One region of the Streptosporangium sp. G11 genome, then DNA from elsewhere that is predicted to be linked to it. Evidence: riboswitches for the same ligand, from Rfam matches in the RefSeq annotation. Region 1 holds a riboswitch; the other holds the start of a gene.
The links. Region 1 has a riboswitch for glycine ahead of gcvT (glycine cleavage system aminomethyltransferase GcvT). Riboswitches for the same ligand answer to the same signal wherever they lie in the genome.
Positions count from the first base shown of each region.

Region 2: linked by a shared signal. The riboswitch ahead of gcvP (aminomethyl-transferring glycine dehydrogenase) and the one ahead of gcvT (glycine cleavage system aminomethyltransferase GcvT) in region 1 are both predicted to bind glycine.

Region 1 covers NZ_JBPJUQ010000008.1:211-10,951, reverse strand. The annotation lists gene ACSDR0_RS10640 (DUF3618 domain-containing protein) at 1-323, shown strand, start outside; gene ACSDR0_RS10635 (hypothetical protein) at 444-917, shown strand; gene ACSDR0_RS10630 (amino acid deaminase/aldolase) at 1,263-2,456, opposite strand; gene ACSDR0_RS10625 (DUF6286 domain-containing protein) at 2,606-3,265, shown strand; gene ACSDR0_RS10620 (hypothetical protein) at 3,493-5,499, opposite strand; gene ACSDR0_RS10615 (L-serine ammonia-lyase) at 5,801-7,177, opposite strand; gene gcvH (glycine cleavage system protein GcvH) at 7,250-7,642, opposite strand; gene gcvT (glycine cleavage system aminomethyltransferase GcvT) at 7,639-8,727, opposite strand; glycine riboswitch at 8,761-8,855, opposite strand; glycine riboswitch at 8,856-8,954, opposite strand; gene ACSDR0_RS10600 (gamma-glutamyl-gamma-aminobutyrate hydrolase family protein) at 9,028-9,723, opposite strand; gene ACSDR0_RS10595 (Ig-like domain-containing protein) at 9,921-10,741, opposite strand, start outside.
Region 2 covers NZ_JBPJUQ010000030.1:35,776-46,516, reverse strand. The annotation lists gene ACSDR0_RS25855 (2,3-dihydro-2,3-dihydroxybenzoate dehydrogenase) at 1-165, shown strand, start outside; gene ACSDR0_RS25850 (isochorismate synthase) at 186-1,409, shown strand; gene ACSDR0_RS25845 (isochorismatase family protein) at 1,691-2,350, shown strand; gene ACSDR0_RS25840 (hypothetical protein) at 2,593-2,994, opposite strand; gene ACSDR0_RS25835 (TetR/AcrR family transcriptional regulator C-terminal domain-containing protein) at 3,202-3,789, shown strand; gene ACSDR0_RS25830 (DUF5999 family protein) at 4,220-4,411, shown strand; gene ACSDR0_RS25825 (alpha/beta hydrolase family protein) at 4,418-5,089, opposite strand; gene ACSDR0_RS25820 (hypothetical protein) at 5,196-5,546, shown strand; gene ACSDR0_RS25815 (tetratricopeptide repeat protein) at 5,619-6,401, opposite strand; gene gcvP (aminomethyl-transferring glycine dehydrogenase) at 6,528-9,383, opposite strand; glycine riboswitch at 9,565-9,657, opposite strand; gene ACSDR0_RS25805 (MerR family transcriptional regulator) at 9,673-10,293, opposite strand; gene ACSDR0_RS25800 (bifunctional nuclease family protein) at 10,438-10,741, opposite strand, start outside.

The DNA of each region.
Region 1 (10,741 bases):
ACACCGATCCCGCGGAGTTGGAACGGCAGATCGAGCGCACGCGCGCGGAGTTGGCCCAGACGGTGGACGCCATCGCGGACCGGGTGAACCCCAAGCGGGTCGCGGCGCGCGGTGTGGCGAAGGTCCGGGCGAACGCGGAGCATCTCGTCACCCAGGTCGGTGACCTGGTGGGCGTGACGGGGCCGAAGCCGGTCAAGCTCGCCGACGAGCCCGAGGATCTGTGGGCGGACGACCGGCCGGACCTGGCGCCGATCCTGATCGGAGTGGGGGCGGTGCTGGCGCTCGGCGCGGTGGTCATGCTGTGGCGGCGCCGTCGTCGCTGAGCGGGGTTCCGGATGCCGCCGGTGATCGGCCGGCGGCCCCGAATTGAGTAGGGGTTTACTCATGTGACCTTTTTCCTGTTCGCGGAACATCGCGAGTAGGTGAAAGGGAGGGGTAAATCCATGAAAAGCATCATTCGCGCCGCGATCGCGGTGGTGGCGACCACGGGTCTCATGCTGACGGTCGCTCCGGCCGCCTTCGCCGCGACACCGGCGTCCTCGGCGCGCGACTTCGACGACAGCTTCGAGCAGGAGTCCAGGAACGGCCTGGCCACGCTGGAGGCCGAGTACTCGGTCGAGGGTGACGAAGAGGACGACAACACGTTCAGGCTGGTGGGTGAGCTGTACGACGGTGACAGGCGCACCCTCCACCAGGGCGGTCGCTGCGCCTACGTCGAGGTCCAGATCATCTCGTCCGGTGACGAGGACTGGGACGTCGCCAAGCGCGACAGGCTGTGCAGCTACGACGACACCAAGCGTTTCCGCGTCACGGCGCACGACGTCAGCGAGGTGCGGGTCAAGACCTGCCAGGTCAAGTACAGGAGCTCGTCGACCTACAAGTGCAGCAGGTGGGAAGAGCTCGACCTGGGCTTCTGAGATCTCTCGAAGGCCAGGCCCCTCCGGGCGCGGGAGTACCGCAGGCCATCGTGCCCGGCGGAAGGGGCGGAGATGTGACAGGAACGGGCACTCGCCGGTGGAGCGGCGGGTGCCCGTTTCGCGTGCCTGGACCCGCTGCCGTGCCCCGGGCGCGGCAGCGGGTTGAAGGGGGATCGCCCCGCCGGAGGGACGGCGGCCCAGGCGGAGAACCGGTAAGGGGCCAGGCAGGACACCGGTGAGGGGGCCAGGCGAGGGACCGGTGAGGCGACCAGGCGAGGGGCCAGGTGAGGGACCTGTGAGGGGACCGGGCGAGGGAGTCGGGCAGGACGCCGGTAAGGGAGACGTTCAGAGGAAGGTGCGGCCCTCGCCTCGGTAGGTGGGGACCTCGTCCACCACCTCGTCCCCCTCGATCAGGTGCAGGCTCGCGAAGCGCTCGCAGAGCTCGCCCGCCTTGGCGTGCCGGAACCAGACCCGGTCACCGGCGCGCAGGTCCTCGGCGGCCTGCCCGATCAGGGGGGTCTGGACCTCTCCGGCTCCCTCGTCGGAGTCGTAGCGCAGCCCGCACGGCAGGTAGGGCTGGGGCAGGCGGTCGTCGCCGGGGGCGCCGGAGGCGGGGTAGCCGCCGCCGAGGACGGTGACGACGCCGGGGGCGGGGCGGCGTACGACGGGCAGGGCGAACAGGGCGGCGGGCCGGCCGGTGAATCCCCGGTAGAAGTCGAGCAGGCGGGGGTGGAAGAAGCCGGATCCGGCGGCGATCTCGGTGACGGCCCTCTCCTTGGCGGTCTTCTCGATGCTGCCGCTGCCGCCGCCGTTGACGAACTCCAGGTCGCTGATCTGGCGGACGGCCTGGACGATCCGGCCCCTGCGCGTGATCAGCTCGCGCCGGGACCGGGCCTGCATCAGGCGGATGGCCCGGCCGAAGGCGGGCTTGCCCGGAGGGTTGTCGCCGACTCCGGCGATCTGTCCCTCGTACGCCATCACGCCCACGAGCCGGAACCCGGGCCGTTTCGCGATCTCGGTGGCGAGGTCGGCGGCCTGGCCGGCCTCGCGGATGGGGGAGCGGCGGGCGCCCGCCCTGAACCGGCCGCCGAAGGCGAGGTAGCTCGCGTCGATGTCGAGGCAGAGCCGGATCTCGTGGCGGTCGCGGACTCCGGCGACGGCGGAGTCGACGAGGTCCAGGTGCTCGGCCCGGTCGACCATGATCGTGATCTCCCGTGCCGCGACGGGCCCGGCGGCCAGCTCGGCGAGCGCGGCGCGGTCGACGGTGGGGTACGCGACCAGCACGTCCCGCATCCCGGTGGAGACGAGCCAGAGGGCCTCGGGGAGGGTGAAGGCCATGATCCCGGTGAAGCCGTCCATGGCGAGGATCCGTTCGAGCACGGCCCGGGACCTGATGGACTTGCTGACGACCCTGATCGGCTTGCCGCCGGCCCGGCGGACCATTCCCTCGGCGTTGGCGCGCAGGGCGGGTAGGTCGAGGACGGCGAAGGGAGGGGCCAGATGCGCTGTGGCCCGGTCGTAGCGCTGGCGGTCGTCCATGTCCGCAGGATAACCCGGCTCCAACGAATATGAGCAGTATTCATATTGTTGGACGGGTGGTCAATGCTCCCGCCAGGAGGATCCCAAGATCGCGTAAGTGGGCGGTTGATCCCCGGCCCGGCCCTGCCGGAACGCGTACACATGACCGAATGACGACTACTCTCCAGGACATCCTGGCGGGCTCGGGAAACGGCGGCGGCACGGGGGCCACCACCGGAGGCTCGGGAGGCAGGGCGGCGGTCGAGCAGTTCCAGGACGTCCGCCGCAGGTCGGTGCGGTTGCTCAGGCCCGACAGGACCCCCGCCGGTGTTCTCGTGGCCCTGACGGTGTCCGCCGTGCTGGCGGTCTCGGCCTCGGTGACGGTGGGCCTGCTCATGGAGTCACCGGTCGCGCGCTCGTCCTACCGGTGGCTCGTCGACGGTGTCGGCGCGTGGAACTGGTCGGATCCCGCCACGTTCGCCGCCTCGACGCTCGCCATGGCGGTGGGTCTGGTGATGCTCGCTCTCGCCGCGCTGCCGGGGCGGACCCGGCTGGTGCCGCTGGAGTCGGGAGACCCGCACATGGTGATCGGCATCACCAGGTCCGGGCTGCGCCGCACGCTGCGGGAGGCCGCCGAGGCGGTGGACGAGGTGAACGGGGCGCGGGTCCGGCTCACGTCGCGGATCGTCGAGGTCACCGTGTTCACCGACGCCGAGCGGACCGGGCCGGTGCTGCGCCGGGTGGGCGCGGCGGTGGGCGACCGGCTGGCGGGCCTGGGCGCGATGTGCGCGGATGACGTCGTGGTGCGGCTGCGCAGGCGGGGGGCCTGATGAGGCCGTACCTGGGCAACCGGATCGGCCTGGCCGTCACCGGGGCGGTGCTGGTCTGTGCCGGGCTCTACGCCTTCCTGCGGGGACGCGGCGACATCCCCGGCCGGCCGCCCGGGGCCAGGCTCGTGCGCGGGGGGTTCCCCGGGTGGCTGGCCGCGCATCCGTGGCAGGGCTGGCTGGTCGCGCTGCTGCTGGCGGTTTCGGCCGTCCTGGCGACGCGGTGGCTGCTACACGCCGCGGGATGGGGGCGGCGGGGCAGGCGGACCGGGACGGGGACCGCCATGCTCGGCGTCGCTCTTAAAGAAGTCGAAGGGCTCACCCGTGTCCGCGTCAGGTACGTAAGGCACGAGCGGCTGCGAATCGGGGTGGGCTGCGCGCCCGCCACCGACGTCGGCAAGCTTGTGGCCCGGCTGAACAGGGACGCGGTGGGGAAGGTCCGACGGGCGCTCGGGGAGGTAGAACTCGGCGTGGCGGTCCGCCTGCACATCCGCCGCCGCTGACCCTCCGTACCCGGGCCGCTCGCCCGTCCCTCCGTACACCGGCCGTTCGACCGTCCCTCCGTACACGGACCGGTCGCCCGTCGCGCCGAGCACCGGCCGCTCCGTCGTGTCCCCGTACGCGGTGCCTCCGTAGGAGGTGGCCCGGTACGCCTGCCCGTCGTACGACCCGTGCGCCGTTTCCTGGACGGGGCTCGCGTACACCGGCCGCTCGGCCGTCGGGCCGTACGCCGGGTCGTCGTCGCCGGGTCCCTCGTAGGGAGGGTCCTCGTCCGGTTCCCCGGCCGCCGCCTCGGTCGTCTTCTCCTTGTGCCTGACCCCGAAGGCCAGCCCGGCGGCCAGGCAGACCAGCGGGAGGGCGGGGACGACATAGCGGTGGTCGAAGGCCGCGATGAAGGGCGGCAGGATCAGCAGCATGGTCCCCGCCGCCCAGGGCAGCAGCACCACGCCGCCGAGCCGCCGCAGCCGCGTCAGCACGCCGACCAGGCCGACCAGCAGGATCACCGCGAGGTACGGGCCCCGCACGAAGACGTACTCCTGGTAGCCGCGCAGCCAGCCCGCGTACGGCTCGGCCATCACCGGCGCTCCCGACGAGCCCTGGTAGGCCACGGTCAGCTGCTCGGCGGTCTTGCCCTGCGAGGCGGCCCCCGAGGAGAAGGGCCGCACGGTGTCGGGGAAGACGTAGGCGCTCTGCGGCCCGGGGGCCGGGTAGACGCGCCGGGTCCAGTCGAAGATGTGGGCCGCGTCCTCCATGCCCGCCCGGAGGAAGTCGAGCGGCTGGGCCATGATCGCCTGGGTGGCGAAGGTCCCCGCGAGCGCGTCGCGCTCCGCCCAGCTGCCCTTGACCTTGTTCAGCGGCGACTCGCCGTCCCAGATGTAGACGGGCGGCGCCTTACGCTGTCCCGGCGGCTCGACGGGGCACAGGGCCGCCTCGGGGCCGATCGGCCGGATCTGCGCGCAGTCGGCGAAGGTCATCGTCCGGGCCCAGAGGAAGGTGTTTCCCCTGGTCAGCGCGAAACTGCCGTGCTCGGCCCTGAACCAGGCCGCGTACGAGCCCAGGCCGATCGCGGCGGCCAGCGTCGCGGCGACGACCGCCCGCCACCCGGCACGGCGGATCACCATGCAGACCAGCGCCACGGCGATCAGCGGCAGCCCGATCGTGCGGGTGACGGTCGCCGCGGCCAGCAGTGCTCCGGCCAGCGCCGCGACCCACGCCGCGGGGCGCCGCCGCCACAGCAGCAGCGTGACCGCCAGCACCGCCAGGAACTGGAAGAGCAGGTCCGCCATGACGAGGTGTTCGAGCTGGATCTGGTAGGCGTCCAGCAGCACCGGCAGCGCGGCGAGCGTCGCGCCCCACCCCGGCAGCCCGCCCAGCCTGCGCAGCAGCAGGTAGACACAGACGGCCACGACCAGTCCGAGCAGGTGCTGCACCACGACCACCGCGGGGACGCTGGACAGCGGCTTGAGGATCCACAGGAACAGCGCGTAGCCCGCCGGGCGGGACTCCAGGGGCCGGGGGGCGAGCCCCGCGTTCAGGTAGACGAAGGAGTCGGCCCAGAACCACAGGGCGGGCCGGTAGCCGAGCATGGCGAGGACCCGCAGGAAGCCACCCGCCAGCAGGGCGGTCATGAAGAGCCAGTGCGACCCGAGGAAGCGGAGCATCCGCACGGGGCGGGAGGGGTTCGCGGAGCGCTGGGAGCGACGGGAACGGCTTGCCGGGTGCGTTCCCGTTACCACCGCGACCTCCCGAATCCCGCGCACATGGCCACCCAGCATAGGCGCGTGATCGGAGGCGCCTGCACGTGATGCGAAATTTGGTAGCGATCGAGTTATATGTCCCCAAGGACCCGCGGTTCGCCTCCCACGCGCCCGCGGGACCTCCGGCAGCCGGGGGCCCTCGACCCTGCCCGTCCGCCCAGGGGTCTCCGACGGCCGGGAGCCCTCGACCCTGCCCGTCCGCCCAGGGGTCTCCGACGGCCGGAAACCCCTGCCCGCCGAGGAACCCGGCAGCCGGGCCCCTCGGCCGTTCCGTCCCCGCTCAGCACTCGATGACGTTCACCGCGAGACCTCCCCGGCTGGTCTCCTTGTACTTGTCGAGCATGTCGCGGCCGGTGTCGCGCATCGTCTTGATGGCCTTGTCCAGCGAGACGAAGTGGCGGCCGTCGCCGCGCATCGCGATCCTGGCGGCGGCGATGGCCTTGATCGAGGCGACCGCGTTGCGCTCGATGCACGGGATCTGCACCAGGCCGCCGATGGGGTCGCAGGTCAGCCCCAGGTTGTGCTCGATGCCGATCTCGGCGGCGTTCTCGACCTGCTCGGGGGTCCCGCCCATCACCTCGGTGAGCCCGGCGGCGGCCATCGAGCAGGCCGAGCCGACCTCGCCCTGGCAGCCGACCTCGGCGCCGGAGATGGAGGCGTTCTCCTTGAACAGCACGCCGATCGCCCCCGCGGTCAGCAGGAAGCGGATCACGCCCTCGTCGTCGGAGTCCTTCGTGAAGCGGTCGTAGTAGGTGAGCACGGCCGGGATGATGCCCGCGGCGCCGTTGGTGGGCGCGGTGACGATGCGGCCTCCGGCGGCGTTCTCCTCGTTGACCGCGAGGGCGAACAGCGAGACCCAGTCCATCGTCTGCAGCGAGTCCTTCTCCGGCGACTCGCTGCGCAGCTGCCGATGGAGCTGGTGGGCGCGGCGGCGGACCTTCAGGCCGCCGGGCAGCACCCCCTCCTTGCCGATGCCGCGCCGCACGCACTCGCTCATGACCTGCCACAGGACGAGCAGCTGGGCGCGGATCTCGGCCTCGGTGCGGCCGAACGCCTGCTCGTTCTCCAGCATCAGCCCGGAGATCGACAGCCCGGTCTCCGCGCACTGGGCGAGCAGCTCCACGGCCGTGGTGAAGGGGTACGGCAGGACGGTGTCGTCGGGCTTGATCCGGTCGGCACCGGTGGCGTTCTCGTCGACGACGAAGCCGCCGCCCACCGAGTAGTAGACCTTCTCGCGGATCGTCTCGCCGGACTCGGACAGGGCGGCGAAGCGCATGCCGTTGGGGTGGCCGGGGAGCGAGATCTTGCGTTCGAAGACGAGGTCCTCGCCGATGACGAAGGGGATCTCGTGGGAGCCGTACAGGGAGATGGTGCCGGACTCGCGCATGGCGGCCAGCCGCCCGTCGACCGTGTCGACGTCGACAAGCTCGGGCTTCTCGCCGGACAGGCCGAGCAGCACGGCCTTGTCGCTGCCGTGGCCCTTGCCGGTCAGGCCCAGCGAGCCGTACAGGATGGCGCTCACCCGGGCGGTCTTCTCCAGGAGCCCGTCCTGATGAAGGCCGCGGGCGAACTTGTGGGCGGCGGCCATCGGTCCGCCGGTGTGCGAGCTGGACGGGCCGATTCCGATCTTGAAAAGATCGAAGACACTGATCGTCATCTGAATCCTTCCAGCGTGGACGGCCACGCGCGCCCAGGGACGCGCGTGACCGTGACGCGAGGGGGGAGAGGCTTAGGACTCACCCGAGGTGAGCGCGGCGTACTCCTCCGGCGACAGCAGGTCGTCGGCGGAGCCCTCAAGACGTACGCGGAACAGCCAGCCCTCACCGTAGGAGTCGCTGTTGACCAGCGAGGGGTTGTCCACGACGGCCTGGTTGATCTCCACGACCTCGCCGCTCACCGGCGCGAAGATGTCGCTCACCGACTTGGTCGACTCGACCTCGCCGACGGCGTCGCCGGCGGTGATCGTCGAACCGACCTCGGGGGTGATCTGCACGTAGACCACGTCGCCCAGCGCCTCGGCGGCGTAGGCGGTGATGCCGACGGTGAGGGTCAGGCCGTCATCGATGCCGGAGATCCACTCGTGTTCCTTGGTGTAGTGCAGGTCCTCGGGAATGCTGCTCATTTTTTCCTCCTGTAGAAAGGCAGTGCGACGACCTCGACCGGCTCGTGGCTGCCCCTGACGTCCACGGCCAGTCCCGACGACTGGCCGTTGTCCACGTAGGCCATGGCGATGGGCCTGCCCAGTGACTGGGAGGGCGCCCCGCTGGTGACCTCGCCGACGACCGTGCCGTCATCGGTGACCACCGGATACCCGTGCCTCGGCACCCTGCGGCCGGCCGAGATCAGGCCGACCAGGCGGCGGGACGGCGGGACGTCCCCGAGCGATTCGAGGGCGGCCCGGCCGACGAAGTCGCCTGGCTTGTCAAACCTCACCACACGGCCCAGCCCGGCGTCGAACGGGGTCAGATCGGCCGACAGCTCGTTGCCGTACAGCGGCATCCCGGCCTCCAGCCGGAGGGTGTCGCGGGCGGACAGGCCCGCGGGGATCAGGCCGTGCGGCGCGCCCGCCTCGGTGAGGGCGGCCCAGACCGGCTCTGCGTCCTCGGCCGCGACGAACAGCTCGAAGCCGTCCTCACCGGTGTATCCCGTACGGGCGACGAGGGCTTCGCGGCCCGCGACGACGGCGGGCAGGCCGGCGTAGTACTTGAGCCCGTCGAGGTCGGCGTCGGTGAGTGAGCCCAGGATCTCCGCGGAGCGCGGGCCCTGGACCGCGACCAGCGCGTATCGCTCGGAGCGGTCGTCCACCGCGGCGTCGAAGTCCTTGGCGCGGCCGGTCAGCTCGGCGGCCACCCGGGGGTAGTTGGAGGCGTTGGCGACGACCATGAACTCGGCGGGGGCCAGCCGGTAGACGATCAGGTCGTCCAGCACACCGCCCTCGGCGTCGACGATCATCGTGTAGCGGGCGCGGCCGGGCTCCAGGGCGGAGAGGTGGCCCACCAGGGCGTAATCGAGGGCCTCGGCGGCCTGCGGCCCGGTCACGAAGATCTCACCCATGTGGGAGAGGTCGAACAGGCCGGCCGCCTGGCGGACCGCGTTGTGCTCGGCCGACTCGCTGCCGTAGCGGAGCGGCATCAGCCAGCCCGCGAAGTCGGTCAGCGTCGCGCCGAGGGACTCGTGCACGCCGCGCAGCGGCGTAGGTCGGGACATGTGCGCACCTCAGACAAGGGACAGATGAGAGCATCCTCCCCCTCTGTCGTGGGTGCCTGAGAGTTTCATCCGGGTTTTACCGGACTTTCACCTTCGGCGAGGCCGTGGGACCTGCTTTCCAGAGGGCACCTACCCGCACGGTCCTTTGCCTTGAGAGGTTCGCGGGGAGGGCTTGCTCCTTCAGGGGTCCTGGCCTGGGTGTCAGGACGCTCTCCCGCACGGGATTCATCGGTGTCACCGGCCAGCCTAACCGCCCGCACCGGACGAGCGAAATCCCCTCGCGGTCCCGATCCGTGCCGGTCAGGGGGTGGCGTGCCGTACCAGCGCCTCGAACAGGGCCGACTCGTCGTCGGCCTCGGGGTGCCACTGGACGGCGAGGGCGAACGGGTGGTCGTCCAGTTCCACGGCCTCGACCGTGCCGTCCTCGGCGTGGGCGGTCACGGTCAGGCCCTCGGCCAGCCGGTCGAGGGCCTGGTGGTGGTAGTGGGCCACGTCCACGGTCTCGGTCCCGAAGATCTTCGAGGTGTGGCTGCCGGGGGCGAGCCGCACCGGCATCCTGCCGTAGTGGCCGGGGGCCGGGGCGTGCCCCGGATGGCCCACCACGTCGGGCAGGTGCTGGTGGAGGCTGCCGCCCAGCGAGACGTTCAGGATCTGCATGCCCCGGCAGATCCCCAGGAAGGGCAGGCCCCGCTCCAGCGCCGCCCGGACCAGCCCCAGCTCGGCGTCGTCGCGGAACGGCCGCACGTGGCCGGTCCGCTCGTGCGGCTCCTGCCCGTACCGCTCCGGGCCGACGTCCCCGCCACCGGCCAGGATCAGCCCGTCCAGGCGCCCCGCCAGTGCCGCGGGGTCGCCCGCGGGGGGCAGGATCACCGGCTGCCCGCCCGCGCGGGCCACGTGGTCGACGTAGTCGTAGGGCAGGAGCGCGGTGGTCGTCTCCCAGACGGTGAACCGCGCGGGCTCGACGTAACAGGTGATGCCGATGACGGGACGGGACATGATCTCCTGTTTCGCCGCGCTTCCACCGATGTCCTGGCACCGCGTCCTGCGCACGGTGTCCTGGCAGCGTTTGCCTACGCCGCACGTTACCGGCCGCGGCGAGGGGACGTGCCGCCGGGGACGGGTGGACGCCGTTTCTCTCATGTTCCGCCGGCCGTGGTCGCGGGCGCCGCCTCTCGCGACGCCCGCGACCCGGGCTACTCGGCGCGGATGTTGTCGAGGTGGAACGTGCCGGGACCGGCCCAGGTGAAGACGGCGCGGACGTCGGCCAGATCCTCGGGCGCGCATGACAGCCCGGAGAGCAGGTCGGTCTCCACCGTGGCCGTGGTGGCGGGGTTCTGGTAGCCCCACGTCGACTGACACCAGGTGTGCCCGGGGCCGGTCTGGAAGGCGACGCTGGTGGAGGTGCCCGCGGCGTCGCTGCGCAGGTCGAGCTTGAGCGTTCCCTTGGCCGACAGGTCGACCGGTTCGGCGAAGGCGGCGCCGAACCAGCCGCCGCCGGTGGCGTCGACGCGGAGGCTGTGGGTGCCGTCACCGGCGAACTCGTCGGAGTGAGCCACGGAACCGGCGTCGCTCTGCCAGGAGGCGGGAGCCCAGCCCTGCACTCCCTCCTCGAAGGAGAACAGTTTGATCGCGGCCCCCGCGTCGGGCTTGACGGTCACGGTGATCTCGGCGGTGTTGGAGAGCCGCAGCAGGGTGTCGCGCACGGTGTAGGTGGCGGTCGCCCGGCCGCTGAAGCCGTCGGCGGGGGTGAAGGTGACCTCGCCGGAGGCCGCGGCGAAGGTGCCCTTGGCGGTGGCGAGGGTGTCCTGCCGGCCGGCCGTGACGGGGTCGAGGTCGAGGCTGCCGGGACGGATCCCGGCCGCGTAGGCGATGCCGTTGGCGGTCGCGTCCACGGTGACGGCCGTGCCGTAGGAGGTGACGGCGGCGTCGTGGTCGGCCACCGGCGGGAAGACCGCCGGCCTGCCGCGCATCATCGCCGAGGCGTTGGTGACGGTCTGGCACACCGGGCCGGGGC
Region 2 (10,741 bases), on a different contig from region 1:
GTGCTGATGGGAGACCCCTCCTCCTACCGCGTGGGCATCCCGCTGGGCCGGCTGGCCGACCCCGAGGACGTCGCCGAAGCCGTGATCTTCCTGGCCTCGGACCGTGCCCGGCACATCACCATGCAAGACCTGTACGTGGACGGCGGCGCCACGCTCAGGGCCTGAGATCCCCCGAAAGGTCAGCCTTGACTATCGCATACGAGGCGGTTAGCGCCACCGAGCTTCTCGACGAGTACCGGCCGGGTTCCTCATCGATCTTCTCCTCTCCCCGGCACACCCTTCTCGCCGGAGGCGTCGCCGACGTGGTGGCGCCCGCCTGGACCATGCGGGAGCTGGCCGAACGCGTACGCGAGCACCGCGACCTGGTCGTCGGCGCGATCCCGTTCGACGACCCCGCCTCGGCACGGCTGATCACCCCGGTGCGCGCGCGCTGGGCCGACCCTTTCATCTCGGGCGAACCGCCACCCCGCGAGGCCACGCGGCCGTGGCGGATCACCCCCGTCCCCACCCCCTCGGACCATCTGGAGGGCGTACGGCGGGTGCTGGAGCTGCTCGGCACGGGCGCGGTGGAGAAGGTGGTGCTGGCCAGGTCGCTGGAGCTGACGAGGCCGGAGCCGGTCGACATCGCCGCGATGGTCCGGCGCCTGGCGGTCCGCGACCCGCACGGCCACGTCTTCGCGGTCGACCTTCCCGGCGGGCGGACCCTGGTGGGCGCCAGCCCCGAACTGCTGGTCTCCAGGGACGGGCCCGCCATCGTCGCCAACCCGCTGGCCGGCTCCGCCGCGCGCAGCGCCGACCCGGTGGAGGACCGCCGCCGGGCGGCGGCGCTGCTCTGCTCGGCCAAGGAGCAGCACGAGCACGCGGTCGTGGTCCAGGCCGTGGCCGCCGCGCTCGCCCCGCACTGCCGGGCGCTGAGCGTCCCGGCCGAGCCATCGCTGATCTGTACCTCGACCATGTGGCACCTGTCCAGCAGGATCACCGGGCGGCTCGGCGATCCGCGCACCACCGCGCTCGACCTGGCCGTCGCCCTGCACCCGACCCCCGCGGTCTGCGGGACGCCCGCCCTCGCGGCCCGCGCCGCGATCGCCCGCATCGAGCCCTTCGACCGGGGCTTCTACACCGGCATGGTCGGCTGGTGCGACGTCTCGGGAAACGGCGAGTGGGCGGTGGCGATCCGCTGCGCCGAGGTGACCGGCGACGGCATCCGGCTGTTCGCCGGCGGCGGGATCGTCACCGGCTCGGTCCCCGAGGAGGAGCTGGCCGAGACCTCCGCGAAGTTCCGCACCCTCCTGCAGGCCCTCGGCCTGGCCCCGGACCTCGACGTGGACCTGGACCTGGACACGAACGCGGTTTCCGGCATGGGAGCCGTCGCCGTCACCGGGGAGACGCCAGGGAGAGGACAGGCGTGACCGGCATCCCCCCGGGCCTGACGTCCGGCCCATGAACGCGGGGAACCTCCCGCCCTCCCGCTTCGGAGCCCCGGAACCTCCGGCTCCGAGGCTCCCGGAACACCGGCGCCTCACCCGGAGCGGGACCGGCCGCGGGCGAGGCGCCCGGCCGGGCCGTGCCCGCGCGGGCCCCGCCGGAGCACCCGCGCCACCGGGGACCGATGGGGCCGGTGAGACCCGCCGCGCCCGGTGACACCCCCAGCACGTCGAGACGCCGACAGAAAGCAGAAGGAGAGGCAGTCGTGGCCATACCCGCTATCACCCCCTATCCGATGCCCCGCGAGGACGAGATGCCCGTCAACCGCGTCTCCTGGACACCGGACGCCCGCCGGGCGGTGCTGCTCGTCCACGACATGCAGAACTACTTCGTGAACGCGTTCGCGCCGGGAACCTCGCCGATCGTGGAACTGGTCTCGGCGATCACCGGTCTTCGCGAGACGGCCTGGGAGCTGGGCGTCCCGGTGGTCTACTCGGCCCAGCCCGGCGGGCAGACCTCGGCCCAGCGAGGCCTGCTGGAGGACTTCTGGGGGGCCGGGGTCGGTGCCGACCCGAGCGCCCAGGAGATCGTCGCCGCGCTCACCCCCGGCCCGGACGACATCAGGCTCACCAAGTGGCGCTACAGCGCCTTCCACCGCACCCCGCTGCGCGCCCTGCTCGCCGAGCAGGGACGCGACCAGCTCATCGTCACCGGCATCTACGCCCACATCGGCTGCCTGATGACGGCCTGCGACGCCTTCATGGGTGATGTCGAGGTGTTCTTCGTCGCCGACGGGGTGGCCGACTTCTCCGCCGAGCACCACCGGATGGCCCAGACCTACGCGGCCGAGCGGTGCGCGGCGGTCCTGCCCGCCGTCCGCGTCCGGCGGCTGCTCGCCGCCTCGGCCGCGCACGCCGCCCGCTGAGCCGGAAGCCCGGCCGGGCTTTCGGCTCAGCGGGACCGGGCCCGCGGGCGAGGAACGGCGAAAGGAGCAGGCCGTCGCCGGAAAACCCGCGGGCGAGGACCGGCGGACGGAGCGGGCCGTCACCGGAGGGAAAACCCGCGAGGAGAGCCCCGCGCGAGGAACGGCGAAAGGACCGGCGGACGGAGCAGGCCGTTCCCGGAGGGAAACCCGCGAGGAGAGCCCCGCGGGTGAAGGTCAGGAGGTCAGCGGGCGGAGGCGGTGACCGGGCGCGGGACCCTGGGGATGCCGGTCAGCCGGTTCTGCTCGCGAAGGGTGCGCAGGCGGTTGACCTCGGCGGTCCACTCGGCGCCCTTCGGGGTGGCCCTGCCCTTGCGGCGGCGGATCCGGTCGTCGTACGACTTGATCCCGAACGTCGCGCGCTGGTTGGCCTCGGCCGCGCGCAGGGCCTCGGTGAGCGCCCTGTCGAAGGCCAGCCCGGCGGCCCGCAGCTCCTGCACGGGGGCCGCGGCGGCCTGCGCCCGGCGCACCTCGGCCTCCGCCTCGCGCGCCTTCTCCAGAAGCTCGGGGAAGCTCTTCCCGACCTCCTGGTCAGCGTGGTGACGAACCTCCGCCTCCCGGCTCACGCGCGGTCGGAAAAACGCCATCTTCTTCCCTCTCTCACCGGTCGCCGGGTCTCCTCCGGCAGATCACCGCTCGTAGCCTACGCGCTCCGCCCCCGCCCCACACACTCAGGGACCGGACCTCCCGCGAAGCGGCCCGGCCCACCGCGCGGCGGCGTCGCCGGCGAACGTTCCCTCCGTCCGGCGCGTCGTCCTTTACGCAGTAAGGTGAGCGGTGGCAGGATGCCACCCATGCCTGCCAAGCGACCGCCCGTCCCGCTCTCCAGGGAGCGCATCATCGACGCCGCCCTCCACATCGCCGACGGCCAGGGGCTCCGGCGCCTGACGATGCGGCGGCTGGGCGACGCGCTCCAGGTGGAGGCGATGGCCATCTACCACCACCTGCCACGCGGCAAGGACGCCCTCATGGACGCGCTGGCCGAGCACGTCACCACCGTCCACGCCGAGCCCGGCGAGAGCTGGCAGGAGAGCGCGAGGGCCTGGTGCCGGGCGAGCCGGGCCGCACTGAGGGAGCATCCCGGAGTGCTGGCCCTGGCCCTGACCAAGCCTCCGAGGGGCAGGGCGGCGATCGCGATCAGGGAGCAGACCGACCAGCTGGCCGAGGCGGGCCTGGCCGACGCGGCGGGGGCGGTACGGGCCCTTCGGGCCTACGTCTTCGGCGCCGTGGCGGTGGAGGTGCAGCAGTCGGGCTGGGCCGAGCCCTCGGGAGACGAGGACGAGCCCTGGCGTCCCCCCTCCAGGGGAGGCGGCGCCCCCGGGGCGGACACCGACTTCGAGCACGGCCTGGACGCACTCCTGACCGGGCTGGGCGCACGATGAACGCAGGGGGCCGGTAAGGGGTGGTCAGGGGGGTGCGGGAAACCCGTATCGGCGCACGTCAGCAACTTGTAACCGATCGTTTACCCGCTTGGCGGCGTGTTGCACTTGGTCGAATATCCTTATATGAGGCATGCTGTGTTATAGGTCACATCCCCTGATAAAGCCCTGACGGACTGACCCTCTACCAGTTCCTAAACAGTCCTAACGGGCTATGTCGCCGAGGTGCGATCGATCGCACACTTGATCTGCTTGATGTGCGGTCCTCGGTCTGTTAGGGGGCCGCATGGCCATATATCACAACATTCAGATGCTCGTCCCCGTCATACGTGGGAACGGAGACCCATCGGTGACGGTGCCGCCGGATGTCCGATGCCCACCCGTGCCCGGCGTGACCCGGGCGAGCCGACACGAGAGATCCGGAGGCACGCCGATGTGCCCGCACGAGCCGTCCTGTCCGTCCGCCGACGCGCTGGACCGCGAAGCCGCCCGCACCATGGCGGCCCACCCCGAGCAGGGCTGGAGCCTGCTCTGCAACGGTGTGGTGCTGTTCGACGACACCGGCGAGCTTCTCCCCGACGGTGCCGTCATCGAGCCGCACCGGCCACTGGCCGGCGTCGTCTGAGGACCGTCACACCCGACCGGTCACGCTGAGCGGGTGCGCCGGGCCAGGCCTCATCCTCGTGTCGAGCCACTCGGCGACCACCTCGCCCACCCTGGCGGGATTCCTCCCGAGGTCGTGACCCTCCCCCGGCAGCACCACCAGGCGCGCGGCATCCGCCGCCTCGGGCACGCCGAACGGGTCACGGTCTCCGTTCACCACCAGCACGTCCACACCCGCCGCGCGCAGCTCCCCGGCGCGTGACCGCTCCGGCTTCCCCGGCGGGTGCAGGGGGAACGCCAGCGCGACGACCGCGCGGGCCCCGACCCTCCCGGCCGTACGGCACGCGACCCTGGCCCCGTTGCTCCGCCCGCCCTGCGCCAGCGGCAGCCCCGGATAGCGCCCGCGCAGTCCGGTCACCAGCGTCTCCCACGCCTCGTCCTGCTTGACCGCCGACCCCGGCGCGCGGGCCCCGCGCACGCGAAACGGCTGGAGCACCCGCGCGACCGTCCCGCCGATCGCCGTCACGGCGTCCCGTACGGCCAGCAGGTCGGGGGCGTCCACTCCCCCGGCCGAACCGTGGGTGAGCACCAGCAGGAAGCGCGGGGCGGCCACCTCGTCGATCTCCACCAGAGCCGGGCCGTGCGGGGTCGTGATCTCCAGGGGCGGGGCCGCGCCCGCCGGGAGCCGGGATTCCGGCATGGCCCCCGGGGTGGAGGAGCCGGCGGGGGAAATGGACTCGGAGGTGGACACGGATCTCGTCCTAATGACTGATGCCTGGCGGCGGGACGGCGGGAACAATCGAAGCGTGCAGGACTATCAAGATATCCGCCAGGACATGCGCGCCACCGTCGAGGCCCGGCGCGACCTCGGCCCGGAGTACGAGACCGCCCTCATCGAGTCGTTCGTGTCACGCCTCGACGCGACCATCGCCCAGCGGGTGCGCGTCGAGATGCACGCCGCCGGGGTGCCCGGGGTCAAGCCGCGTAAGAGCACGAACTCCTCGATTCCGATCGCCCTCGGTTCGATGGGCATCGGGATCCCGCTCACCGGCATCGCGGCGCACACCTCCGGCACCGCCGGACTGCTGCTGGCCTGGGGCGGGATCGTCGCGATCAACTTCGCCCACGCCCTGAGCCGCTGGCGGGAGCGCGACTGACACCCGCCGGGCCCCACCCGGAACACCGCGGCCCGGCCCCGGAGGTTTCAGGGCCTTGGACATTCCAGGGCCTCAGAGGTCCCGGTCGAGGCGGAGGCGGACCTCTCCGGCGAGATCCTCGTCGGCGCTGTCCAGGCCGTAACGCCACACGCGCTCGGCGTCCTCGTCGCGCCCCCTGAGCGGGAGCGTGCGGGCCAGGAGCTCGATGGCCAGCGCGCCGGTCTCGACGTCGCCGCCCTCCTCGATCGCACCGGAGAACTCGGCGCAGGCCAGCTCCAGATGAGCGATGCCGAGCATCACCCGCAGCCTCGCCACCTCGGCCGCGTCGGGCACCGAGAGCGCCTCCAGGAGCACCTGGGCGGCCTCTCCCGGCTCCCCCTCCTCCAGGAGCGCCTCCGCCAGCCGCTGAGCGGCACGAGGAGCGATCTCCGGGTCGGCGGTGGCCAGCGCGTCGCGCAGCGACCGCTCGGCCTCCTCCTCGCTCGTGGCGAGCCTGGCGAGGGCCATGTGCGCCAGCGGGACGTAGGCGGGGTGGCCGACGCCCAGCGCGGCCTGCCAGGCGGCGCGGGCCTGGTCGGCCAGGTCCTCCCGCTCGAAGCTTCCCGCGAGCAGGCAGGCGGCCTGGGCGGCGAACTCGGGGTGCCCGGTCGCCAGCGCGGCGCGCGCGGCCGCGCGGGAGCCCGTCACGTCTCCGCTCTCCTCCAGCACCACCGCGAGACCCACCGCCGCCTGGGCCCGATCGGGCTCGGCGGGATCGGCGACCAGCTCGGCGAAGATCGTGGCTGCGCCCTCGAGATCGCCGGACTCGGCCAGTCTTCGCGCGGTGTCCAAGGGACGGGTGTCCACCTCAGGCATGCATGATCCTTCCGGATACGGAGACGCCCCGAGCCTAACGACTCGGGGCGCCGTCCGTCCTCCCGCATTCCCCGCGGATATCACGGTTCGCACGGCCTTTTGGGCCCCGGCGGGGCCCGGCGGGGATCAGTCCTCGTACGCCTCAAGGGGAGGGCAGGAACAGACCAGGTTGCGGTCGCCGTAGGCCTGGTCGATGCGGCGGACCGGCGACCAGTACTTGCCCTCGCGCACCGACGGCAGCGGATAGGCCGCCTCGGTGCGGGTGTAGGGGTGGCCCCACTCGTCGGCGACGAGGCTGTCGGCCGTGTGCGGGGCGTTGCGCAGCGGGTTGTCGGTCTTGTCGTACGCGCCGGAGGCGACCTTCTCGATCTCCTCGCGGATCGCGATCATCGCCTCGCAGAACCGGTCGAGCTCCGCCAGGTCCTCGCTCTCGGTCGGCTCGATCATCAGCGTGCCGGCCACCGGGAAGGACATGGTCGGGGCGTGGAAGCCGTAGTCGATGAGGCGCTTGGCCACGTCGTCGACCGTCACGCCGGTCTCCTTGGTGATCTGGCGCAGGTCCACGATGCACTCGTGGGCGACGAGGCCGCCGCGGCCGGTGTAGAGGACCGGGTAGTGGGGGCTGAGCCTGCGGGCCAGGTAGTTGGCCGACAGGATGGCCTGCTCGGTGGCCGCCTTCAGGCCGTCGGCGCCCATCATCCGGATGTAGGCCCAGGAGATGGGCAGGATGCCCGCGGAGCCGTACGGGGCGGCCGAGACCGGGCCCACCGCGCTGCCCTCGCGCAGCGGGTGACCGGGCAGGTAGTCGGCCAGGTGCGCGCGGACCGCGACAGGGCCGACGCCGGGGCCGCCGCCGCCGTGCGGGATGCAGAAGGTCTTGTGCAGGTTGAGGTGGGAGACGTCGGCCCCGAACTCCCCGGGCCTGGCCAGGCCGACCAGCGCGTTGAGGTTGGCGCCGTCGACGTAGACCTGGCCGCCGGCCTCGTGCACCAGCTCGCAGATCCGGACGATCGTCTCCTCGTACACGCCGTGCGTGGACGGGTAGGTCACCATGATCGCGGCAAGCTGGTCTCGGTGCTTGCCGATCTTCGCGACGAGGTCGTCGACGTCCACGTTTCCCTTGTCGTCGCAGGCGACGACGGCCACGCGCATACCCGCCATCACGGCGCTCGCGGCGTTGGTGCCGTGCGCGGACGAGGGGATCAGGCAGACGTCGCGGCCCGACTCGCCGCGCGCGGTGTGGTAGGCGCGGATCGCCAGAAGCCCGGCGAACTCGCCCTGGGAGCCGGCGTTCGGCTGGAGCGACACGGCGTCGTAGCCGGTGACCTCGGCCAGCCAGCGCTCCAGCTCCCCGATCAGCTCGATGTAGCCCGCGGCCTGGTCCTCGGGCGCGTAGGGGTGCAGCCCGGCGAACTCCGGCCAGGTGATCGGCTCCATCTCGGTGGTCGCGTTGAGCTTCATGGTGCAGGAGCCCAGCGGGATCATCGACCGGTCGAGCGCGATGTCCTTGTCCTGGAGCCTGCGCAGGTAGCGCAGCATGGCCGTCTCGGAGCGGTGGCTGTGGAAGACCGGGTGGGTCAGGTAGTCGCTGACGCGCGCCAGCGCGGCGGGCAGCGCGTCGTGGGCGGCGGCGTCGAGGTCGGCCAGCACGGTGCCGCTGACCTCGAAGGCGGCCAGGACCTGCTCCAGGTGGAGGAGCTCGGTCTTCTCGTCGCAGGTGACGCCCACGTGGTCGGCGTCGACCAGGCGCAGGTTGACGCCGTTGTCGCGGGCCGTGGCGACGATCCCCGCGGCGCGGCCGGGGACCCTGGCGAGCACGGTGTCGAAGAAGGTGTCGTGCACGATCTCGACGCCGCCCTGGCGCAGGCCCTCGGCGAGCACGACGGCGTGCCGGTGGGTGCGCCGGCCGATCCTGCGCAGGCCCTCGGGGCCGTGGTAGACGGCGTACATGCCGGCGATCACGGCGAGCAGCACCTGCGCGGTGCAGATGTTGCTGGTGGCCTTCTCGCGGCGGATGTGCTGCTCGCGGGTCTGCAGCGCGAGCCGGTACGCGGGGCGCTGGTCTGCGTCCTGGGAGACGCCGACCAGGCGGCCCGGCAGCTGGCGCTGGAGGCCGTCGCGGACCGCCATGTAGGCGGCGTGGGGGCCGCCGAAGCCGAGGGGGACGCCGAAGCGCTGCGAGGAGCCGACCGCGATGTCGGCGCCGAGCTCGCCGGGGGCGGCCAGCAGGGTGAGGGCCAGCAGGTCGGCGGCGGCGACCACCTGGGCGCCGCGCGCGTGGGCGGCGTCGGCGATGGCGCGGAAGTCGCGGACCCTGCCGCTGGCGCCGGGGTACTGCACGAGCACCCCGAAACACTCGGGGAGCTCGGCGGTGAAGTCGCTCTCGACCAGCTCGATGCCGAGCGGCTCGGCGCGGGTGCGCAGCACCGCCTTGGTCTGCGGCAGCGCGTCGGCGTCGACCACGAAGACCTTCGAGGGGACGCGGCCCGCGCGGCGGGCCAGCGTCATCGCCTCGGCGGCGGCGGTGGCCTCGTCCAGCAGGGAGGCCCCCGCGACGTCGAGGGCGGTCAGGTCGGAGACGACGGTCTGGAAGTTGATCAGGGCTTCCAGGCGGCCCTGGGAGATCTCCGGCTGGTAGGGCGTGTACGCGGTGTACCAGCCCGGGTTCTCCAGGAGGTTGCGGCGGATGACGCCCGGGGTGATCGTGTCGTGGTAGCCCAGACCGATCATCGAGGTGAGCACGGTGTTGCGACCGGCGAGGACCCGCAGCTCCGCGAGGGCCTCGGACTCCCCGGCCGCCGGGGGCAGGTTCAGCCGCCCCGAGGAACGGATCGCCTCGGGCACGGCCACCGCGACCAGGTCGGCGACGGAGGCGAATCCGACCGCCTCCAGCATGCGGGTCTGGCCGGCGTCGTCCGGCCCTATGTGGCGGGTCGCGAACGGCGGGGAGCTGAGCTCGCTGAGCGATGACAGGTCGGTCATTGGTGAAGCCTCCCGGGACGGGGTGGAGACCGGCGCTGGGCGCGGGCGTATGCCTGGTCTCCCCCTCTGTCATCACGACCGTCCTCACGCGTCGTGACCTGAGAGCTTCACCTGCCCTTGACGGGAGGCTTGCACCGTCGGTGAGTCGCGCCTGGCGAGCGCGCCTGCTTTCCAGAGTTGCCTCGTCCGTGCGGTACCGGGTGCCTGAGAGATTCCGGGGAGGTTGCTCCTTCGGCGCCCCGATCGCGGTCGGGGTCTCTCCCGCACAGGGTCAGTGGCAAGTCCGAGTTTACCCGGTTCGTCGTGCTCTGCGACGGCGGGCCAGCTCATCGGCCTGATGATCGCCTAAAGGGCCCTCGCCCGACTCCGCACGTTCGCCGGGCAGATCCGCGAGGGAGCCCTCCACCTCCTGCCACACCCGTCCCAGTGCTATGCCGAAGACTCCCTGACCGCCCTGGAGCAGGTCGATGACCTCGTTGGGCGAGGTGCACTCGTAAACGCTCACCCCGTCGCTCATCAGGGTGATCTGGGCCAGGTCGTTGACGCCCCTGTCGCGCAGGTGCTGCACGGCGATACGGATCTGCTGGAGGGAGACGCCGGTGTCGAGGAGTCGCTTGACGACCTTGAGGACCAGGATGTCGCGAAAGCCGTACAGCCGCTGGGAGCCGGAGCCGTGGGCGGCTCTCACGGTGGGCTCGACCAGGCCGGTGCGCGCCCAGTAGTCGAGTTGCCGGTAGGTGATGCCGGCCGCGGAACAGGCCGTGGGGCCCCTGTAGCCGATGTCGGCGGGCACCTTCACCGGTTGCCCGTCGAACAGCAGACCCTCTTCACCCGCGCGCTGACGTGCCGACTGGCGCCGTTCCGGGTCATCCTGATCGGCGTTTCTACCCTCGCCGCTGCTGACCGCCACGCGGACCTCCGGCTTTCTCTCATCCCACGGCCTGATCTGGGGGTTTACGCACGACCGCAGGTTTCACTTGCACCGTAGGACTGGGGCCAAGTCCAGTCAACGACCCCACTCGGCGCGTCGTGAAGCGTAAATGCACCGAAATTCCTACCCCGCGCGGCCGAAGTCCTCGGGCGTGATCGTGTCAAGGAACTCCCTGAACTTCTCCACCTCGTCCTCCTGGTCGTCGGGGATGATCACCCCCGCCTCCCGGACCACATCCTCACTCGCGAAGATACGTGCGCCGGTACGAAGTGCCAAGGCGATCGAGTCCGAGGGACGCGCGCTCACCTCGACCCCGTTGGAGAACACGAGATCCGCGAAGAAGATGCCGTCGCGCAGGGCGACGATGTTGACCGTGCTCAGCCGGACTCCGAGCCCCTCGAGCACGTCCCGGAACAGGTCATGGGTG